Regions from separate parts of the Micromonospora ureilytica genome, predicted to be linked through region 1. Evidence: riboswitches for the same ligand, from Rfam matches in the RefSeq annotation. Region 1 holds a riboswitch; the other holds the start of a gene.
What was found. A riboswitch is a leader RNA that binds a small molecule or an ion and turns the genes downstream of it on or off. The one in region 1 is predicted to bind cyclic di-AMP.

Region 1 (4,186 bases):
ATACCGTCGAAGGCCGCCGAGGAGTCGGTTCCAGCATGGTCGGTCGACACGTCGGCGGCGCTCCCCGCTGATCAGGGCACCATCGCGGCGGGCGCGCTGCCGATCCGCGCGGCGGAGTCCGACCGGCTGCCCCTCGTCGACGCTGCGAGCGGCCGGGCATCCCGGGCCCCACCCCGGCGCTGAGCCACCGGGACGACCGTCCCGTCACCGCGCCCTGTCGACTCACCCGCTTCCCACCACGCCGACCCGTGGTCCTCCGTGGCCCGCTGGCCGGCGCGGCTCCCATCGCACTGCTCTCTCCCCGAGGTGCCGACCATGGAGACCGTCGTCTTCTACCAGTTCGTGACCGAGGTGCCGCAGGCCGCCGCCATCTGGTCGACCCTGTTCCTGTTGACCCTGGGCCTCCTCACCGTGCTGGCCGCCCGCCCCGAACGGGACCAGCCCACCGACGACCGGCCCCCGGCCGTGCCCACCGTGCGGGAGTTGGCCGCCGCCGAGGCCGTCGACAGGCGTCGCTACGCCGAGGAGGTGGCCGTCGCCGCGGCCGGCGCGGCCACCACCGCCCGGCGGCGACGCGCCGCCTGGCTGGCCGCTCAGGAGCAGATGGAGCGGGCCTGGATCGGGTACGACGAGGCGGACACCGCCGCGCGTCGCTTCGCGGGCGCCGGCGCACTGCCCACTCCGCAGACTCCGCACACCCCCTCCGAGTACGCGGCCCGGGAGCGCTATCTGCACCGCGCGGCGATGGCGGCGTACTGGCGGGGCGATCTGACCATGGCTCAGCTCGGCGACGTGTTCGGGCACCGGCACGGCTGGGATCCCCGACGACACCCGGTCGAGCAGGAGGCGCTGATCAGCCGGGTGATCCGGGATGCGCGGCTGGTCGACTACCAGGTGGCCACCGGCCGCGAGCGGGCCGCCTGGCGCGACGCCGAGTTGGCCGCCGAGTCGGCTCGCACCCTCGCCGAGGAGGCGTACGTGGCGGAGGCCCGGCTGCGCCCGACCCCGGCGCCCACCCGCCGGACGGTGGCCAGGGCGTTGCGTCCCGCCGTCGTGGCACGGTGGCGGCCGGCCCGGGTGGGTTGAGCCCGATCCGTGATGTGAGGCCGGTCACCGAATTGCTGAACCGGACGTCCGGCGCGATCGGCGTCATTGTTCCCGCGATTGTGGTCGCGTTCTTTCCGGCCTGTCCGGTTGTCGCCCGGAGGCGTCACCGTAACCGGTTGTCCCATCGAGTCACATCATCTGCAATACGCGCAGAAATTGGCGCGCCAATTGGGGTTTACGCAGGTGAACCTGGCTTGGCAGGGCGCGAAGTGGCCAGTAGTGTCGTCCCGTCCGGTGCGGTAACCGATCGCAAGACGCGACGCCGCATCGACCCGCTCAATCGTGATCTACGAACCGGGGACCCATCAGTAAGTCCGGGGTGAATCCGCGAGCCACGGCCCGCGGTAGGGCGATCTTCCCGCCCGAATCCGTCAGCTAACCCGGTAGGCGGTGTCGGAAGGAGTCAACTCCTCGTGCAGCACCTTTCCACCCCTCGGTTGTTCCCTCGCCTCCACGGCGCGGCGGTGCGCCCGCTCATTCGTCCAGTGACGGTGAGCTGACCCCCGGGTCATCGCCTTTCCCGCCCGGCCACTCCGGGCGTTCCCCTGAGCGGTTCACCATCCGCGGGCCACGGTCCGCGCGCTGGCGCCTGCCCGGATACCGGTCCGGCCCCGGTGTGCCGCTCTCCCCCCGATCCGTGGAGGACCCCGTGAAGCACACCCTGCAGCGTCAGCTCCGCCGCCTCGCCACCGAGCGTCCGTACCAGATCGTCGCCGCCTCCGCCGCGGCCCTCGCGATCGCCACCACCACCGGCGCCCTGCTCACCACGGCCGACGACGCCCCGGCCGGCCAGCGCACCGCGACCACGGCCGCCGAGATGCGCAGCGACGTCGCCGCCTCCCGCGGTGACGTTCGGGACGCGTCCCCCTCGGCCAGCGCCACGCCGAGCACGGCCGCCCCGGCCACCAGCGCCGCGTCACCCGCCGCCAAGGCCAGCAGCAACCCGGACCTGACCCGGAAGCCGGAGCGGCCGAAGCCGCCCGCGACCAAGGTGCTCGACTACGACTACGAGGCGCAGAACACCTACTACAACTGCGGCCCGGCGGCCACCCGGAACGCGCTCAGCGCCGCCGGCATCGACCGCACCCAGGAGGAGCTCGGCGCCGAGCTGGGCACCACCGAGATGGGCACCAACTCGGCCGAGGACACCACCCGGGCGCTCAACGCCGAGGTGAAGGGCTCCCCGTACCGGACCCGGATGTTCCCCGGCGCGCCCAGCCCGGCACAGATGGACCGGCTCCAGGCCGACGTCGTGAAGGCCATCACCGACGGCCGCGGCGTGGTGGCGAACGTCGTCGGCGACGCCACCGACACCGACGGCGGCTGGCACTCCTACGGCGGCGGGCACTACATCGCCGTCGTGGGTTACAAGGACAACGGTCGCACCGTGCGGATCGCCGACTCGGCGAACCCGGCCGACCCGTCGTACTGGGTCACCACGATCGACCTGGCCAACTGGATCACCAGCCGGGGCTACTCCGCCTGACCCGGGCACACCGACCGCCGCGGGCGCCGTCTCCCACAAGGAGCCGGCGCCCGCGGCGTCTGCACGCGTGGCAGCCGGGCGTACGCCGTCATCGACGACTCTCGTGGCGGGCCGTGAACCGTGGGAGACTGCGGCCGTGGTGGAGAAAACGGGTGGTCACGCCGGCCGCAGGCCGGTCCTGCTGCTACTGCACGGCATGGGCGCGACCGGGGACGTGTGGTTGCCCTGGGCGCCGTACCTCGAGCAGCACTGGCCCGGTCGGTGGCTGGCACCGGACCTCGCCGGCCACGGCTGGGCGCCGCCGCTGCCGTCGTACTCCTTTGTGGGCCTCGCCCAGCAGGTCGCGCAGGCCCTCGCCCCCGACGACCGGCTGGTCGTGCTCGGGCACTCGCTGGGTGGGGTGGTCGGCCTGGCGCTGGCCGCCCGTGACGCCGGAACGCCTGTGGACGCGGTGGTCGGGCTGGGCATCAAGGCGCTGTGGTCACCTGCGGAGCTGACCCGCGCCGCCGAGGTCGCCGCCCGCCCGGTGAGCTGGTTCGCCAGCCGCACCGAGGCGGCTCGCCGCTACCTGCGTGTCTCCGGACTGGCCGGCCTGCTGTCACCGGACCATCCGGTGGTGGACGCCGGTCTGCGGCAGGTCGACGGCCGCTGGCGCCTCGCCATGGACCCGACCGCCTTCGCCGTCGGCGAACCCGATTTGGCCGCGCTGCTCGCGGCGACCGACGTGCCGGTGGTCCTGGCGCGCGGGGAGAACGACCCGATGGTCACCGACGAACAACTCAAGGAGTACGGCGTACCTGTCGCCACGCTGCCCGGTCTCGGCCACAACGCGCACGTGGAGGACCCGGCCGCGGTGCTGGCGCTGCTCGACAGGTACCGCTGAGCGGCTAGGCCGACGCCGACGCGGTAAGTGTCTCCGCGGGCGCCAGCTCCCGGCGGGCGGCGGTCAGGAACACCTCCGCGTACGACTCGGCCGGGAAGTCACCCAGGTAGCGGCGGCGGGTGGCCCAGCGGGCCTCGGCCAGCGGGTCGGTGTCCAACAGTGCGGTCAGCACCTCGTCCACGTTGGACATGTCCCGGCGCAGCACGTAACCCGACCCGGCCAGCGGGAACCGCTCCACGAACCGGTCGCCCTCGTCGCCCATGTCGGTGACCGCGTACGGCTTGCCGGAGTAGAGGAAGTCCGAGATCACGCCGGACACGTCGGAGACCAGCGCGTCGGAGGAGTTGACGCACTCGGTCAGGCTCAGCTCCCGGGCCGCCGCGCCGACCACGTGCTGGCGGCCGGTGCGGGCCCGGTCGGCGACGAGCAGCTCGGTCAGGCGGCCCAGCTGGCGGGCCGACGCCGGGTTCTGCCCGGTGTACGGGTGGGCCCGCAGGATCACCGTCGCGCCGCGCTCCAGCAGCCGGTGCAGCAGCTCCTCGGCCACCGGCAGCGAGCAGTAGTCGGCGTCGGCGTGGTGCCCGGTCCAGGTCGGCGTGTACAGCACCGTCGGGTGCGCCAGCCCTCGCGCGGGCTCCGGGCGTACCTCGATCGACTCGACCTGCGGGCGACCCACCACCACGAACTTGTCCGCCGGGATCTGCACCCCG
Region 2 (4,186 bases), 2.1 Mb from region 1:
GACCCAGTACGCCTACAAGGCGGCCGGGATCTACCTAACCCACCACACCGGTGACCAGTGGAACGAGGGCAAGGCCGTTTCGCGAGCCGACGCCCGGCCCGGTGACCTGGTCTTCTTCTTCTCCGGCCTGAGTCATGTCGGGCTCTATCTGGGCAACAACACAATGGTGCACGCGCCACGTGCCGGCAAACCGGTGCAGGTGTCCAGCATCAACACCATGCCCGTCGCCGGGTTCCGTAGACCCGGCTGATCCACCCAGCGCCAACACGACGGCCCCCGGTCACCGACCGGGGGCCGTCGTGGTTTCTCAGCGGGGCGCTCCCACCGGGGATGGCAGCAGCTGCACGTCGGCGAGGTCGACGTACATGATCCGGTGGCCGAACTGGATCTGCGCGTAGCGGTTCTTGCCGCGAATCACCGTCCAGTCGCCGGGCGAGGAGCCGTCGACGGTGCTGGCCCGGTAGTACTCGCCAGCCAGCACCGCGCCGACGGCGTACCGCTGCCCGGCGGTCAGGGTGTACTGCAGCGGCGAGATCGCCTGGTAGGGCACCCCGTCCGGGTACGCCGACTGCTCCGGGTAGGCCCGTCCGTACACCGGAATGGTGGTCCGGCCGGGCTTCGGGGTGGCCACGACACCGACGGTCCAGCTGGCGGTCGGCGCGGACGCCGGGTTGTGGAACCAGGCCCGCTGCCCGAGGTACCAGATCGCCGTCCAGTCGCCCTGCCGTCCGGCCAGCGCGTACGTCTGCCCGGCGGAGGCCCGGGCACCGTGGTCCGACACGGCCATCGTGTTCGGGGTGCCGTCCGGGCGGAGCGCGATGTCGTTGACCAGTGGCGCGTCCGCGGACGGTGCGCTGCGCAGCACGACCGCCGAGGAGCCGCGCGGCGCGCACGGGACGCCTGCGGTGACGCAGTCGGTGAACGCCGGCCGGTTGGTGGCGTAGTCCGGGTAGATCCGGACCAGCCCGGTGGCCGGGGTGCCGGTGTCCAGTCGAGGTGCGTGCAGCAGGTCGAAGTAGTGCGTCCAGTCCCAGTACGGCCCCGGATCCCAGTGCATTCCCCGCACTGTCGAGGGGATGGTGCCGGGCACGTTGTCGTGGCCGATGATGTGTTGGCGGTCCAGTGGGATGCCCAGCCGCAGCGCCAGGTGCCGGACCAGCTTCGCCGAGGTCCGGTACATCGCCTCGGTGTACCAGGTGCCCTGCGCCGCGAAGCCCTCGTGTTCCAGACCGATCGACTTGGCGTTGACGTACCAGTTGCCGGCGTGCCAGCCGACGTCAGTGGTCCGCACGTGCTGGGCGATGTGCCCGTCGACCGAGCGCAGCGAGTAGTGCCAGCTCACGTAGGTCGGATCCTGGACGAGTTGCAGTGTCGTCGCCCAACTCGCCTCGGTGTCGTGGATGACGATGTACTCGATCTTCTGCCGCGCGGGCCGGTCGGAGAGGTCGTGGTTGCCGTAGTCCCCGTCGCCGAACGCCTCGTAGGGCGCCGGGATCCATTCACAGGAGATGGTGCGGGGGCACTCCACCCCGTCCGGGCGGGCCAGCCGGCGCAGACCCAGCCGGTCCAACCAGGAACGCTCGGGCCGCACCGTACGGGCCGGCAGGGTGATCCGCTGGCCGTCGTCGGTCACCCGGGTCTGGCCCGCGCCGATGGTGGTGAAGACCTCGTCGGCGAAGGCCGCGGCGGCGTCGGCGCTGTCCGCGCCGGAGTAGCGGGCCACCGCGCCGTACCAGGCCGCCGGGTCGGTGTCCGCGCCGACCGGCGCGTTCAGATCCCGTTGGTACGCGCTCAGCAGCGCGGCCCCACCCCGGATGTTGAGGCCCGCGTCGGTGCGCAGTGCCTCGGGGGTGGCACCGGTCAGCGTGGCGGCGGCGTCCACGGTCTGCAACGCGGCGGTGGACGGCGCGGGGGCCTCGACGGGCCGGGGCGCGGGCACCCGGGCGGGACGGGAGTCGTCGCCGCGTGGGTCCTCGGCGCCGGCGTCGTGGTGACCGCGCCCCGGTAGGGCAGCCACGTGCCGGGCGTCGGTCAGGTGCATCGGGCCGTACCCGCCACTGGTGCTCGGTGTGCCGGCGTTGGTGTCCCAGCGCGACTCCAGGTAGGAGACGCCGAGCAGCACGACGGTCGGCACGCCGTACTCGGTGGCCGCGGCGGCGTACTGGTGTTGGCGGTCGGTGGTGGGCGCGGCGGCGGCCGGGCCGACGGAGAGCGGCACCGTGGTCGCGGCGGCGACCACGGTGGCGGCGAGCAGTGCCCGCCAGCCGGTCGACAGGGTTGGATGGTGCATCGAACCCCCTAGATTCTCGCGGAGTGAGGTCAGGTCACCATCGCGCCGCCCGGGAGGTCAGGTCAATACCTTTCCATCTATCGAAGCATGCGGAAAGAATTCTTCACACACGGTCGGTGACCTCGTCCAATCCGTACGGAGTGTCACGGCCGCATGGGTTGCGGATCGGTAACAAGCGTCTCTACTCTGGTCATTCGTCGGCCCGACAGCAGCTCCGCCCAGCCCGGGCGGTAACGGACCGACACCGCCGAGTCGTTTCCGAGCGAACCGGGGACCCAGGTCCCTCGGGGTGAATCCGCAGCCACTGCGGTAGGGCGCCGACTTCCCGCCCGAACCCGTCAGCTAACCCGGTAGGCGGTCAGGAAGAAGGAGTACGGAACCCCGGTGGCACTCCATGCCCCGCGGCCGTCGTCCGAGCGGTCGGCATCAGCCGGCCCGCCGTCGATCGTGCCGCGCCCACGCTGGTCCCGCTTCACCACCGCACTCGCCGCGCTGGCCGGCATCGCCGTCGTCCTGACCGGCACTGCCACGGCGGCCCACGCAGACCCGTCCGTCGCCGAGATCGAGCGCCAGATCGACGCCGACTGGAACAAGCTCGAACCGATCATCGAACGGCACAACGCCACTCGCACCGACCTCGCCGCGAAGCGCAAGCAGGCCGACGCGCTGGCCGCCCGGATCACCCCGCTGGAGCGTCAGGTCGACGCCGCGATGGACAAGGTCAGCGCCCTGGCCGTACGCGCCTACATGGGTGAGAACGTCTCGACAGTCAACGCGATGCTGGGGAGCCGGTCGCCGAGCGAGGTGGTCGGTCAGCTCGAAATGCTCGACCGCTTCGCGCACAACCAGCAGAAGGACGTACGCCAGGTGGCCGACCTGCGCGACCAGCTGGCCGCGCAGAAGGCGCCGCTGGACGAGATGGTGGCCCAGCTGGCCCGCACCGAAGCTCAGCTGGCGGCGAAGAAGAAGCAGATCAACGACGAGATCGACCGCCTGCAGAAGCTGCGCCTCAAGGTGTACGGCAGCGGCGGCGGCGGCCCGCTGCGCCCAGCGCCCTGCCCGGGCAGCTACCCCGGCGGCGCCGCGGGCACCGCTGTCAAGTTCGCCTGCGCGCAGATCGGCAAGCCCTACGTCTGGGGTGCCGAGGGTCCGAACTCGTACGACTGCTCCGGGCTGATGCTGGCCGCCTGGGCGAAGGCCGGTGTGTCGCTGCCGCACAACGCCGCCGCGCAGAGCCGCGTCACGAAGGACGTCAGCAAGGGCGACCTGCGCCCCGGCGACCTGGTCTTCTACTACAGCGACATCCACCACGTCGGCATGTACGTCGGCGGCGGCTGGGTGGTGCACGCCTCGCAGGCCGGTCAACCGGTCAAGATGAAGAAGGTCGACGACGGCCCGATCCACAGCTACGGCCGCCCGGGCTGACCCCGGGTGATCGAAGGGCCCGCCGCGATCCGTCGCGGCGGGCCCTTGTCGTCGTGGTTCTAGCGGGTGAACCTCAGCGGGTTGGCCAGGTGCGCCAGTGCTGCCAGGCGCGGCTGGGCGTCGGCCCCCGCTGGCCCTGGTAGCGCGAGCCGTAGACCGCCGAGCCGTACGGGTGCTCGGCCGGCGAGGAGAGCCGGAAGATGCAGAGCTGCCCGATCTTCATGCCCGGCCACAGGGTGATCGGCAGGTTCGCCACGTTCGAGAGTTCCAGGGTCACGTGACCGGAGAAGCCCGGGTCGATGAAACCGGCGGTGGAGTGCGTGAGCAGCCCGAGCCGGCCCAGGGAGCTCTTGCCCTCCAGTCGGCCGGCGAGTTGGTCACCCAGCGAGATGACCTCCAGCGTCGAGGCGAGCACGAACTCCCCCGGGTGCAGCACGAACGGCTCGCCGTCGGGGACCTCGACCACCGATG

Region 2: another riboswitch for cyclic di-AMP. It lies ahead of IW248_RS33765 (C40 family peptidase); the one in region 1 lies ahead of IW248_RS15030 (C39 family peptidase).

The regions. Positions count from the first base shown of each region.
Region 1 is NZ_JADOTX010000001.1:3,365,263-3,369,448, reverse strand. Features, by position in the region: gene IW248_RS15040 (hypothetical protein) at 1-183, shown strand, start outside; gene IW248_RS15035 (hypothetical protein) at 316-1,086, shown strand; cyclic di-AMP (ydaO/yuaA leader) riboswitch at 1,371-1,512, shown strand; gene IW248_RS15030 (C39 family peptidase) at 1,745-2,593, shown strand; gene IW248_RS15025 (alpha/beta fold hydrolase) at 2,730-3,476, shown strand; gene IW248_RS15020 (CDP-glycerol glycerophosphotransferase family protein) at 3,481-4,186, opposite strand, start outside.
Region 2 is NZ_JADOTX010000001.1:5,428,422-5,432,607, reverse strand. Features, by position in the region: gene IW248_RS24845 (C40 family peptidase) at 1-250, shown strand, start outside; gene IW248_RS24840 (N-acetylmuramoyl-L-alanine amidase) at 308-2,290, opposite strand; cyclic di-AMP (ydaO/yuaA leader) riboswitch at 2,526-2,661, shown strand; gene IW248_RS33765 (C40 family peptidase) at 2,675-3,715, shown strand; gene dcd (dCTP deaminase) at 3,789-4,186, opposite strand, start outside.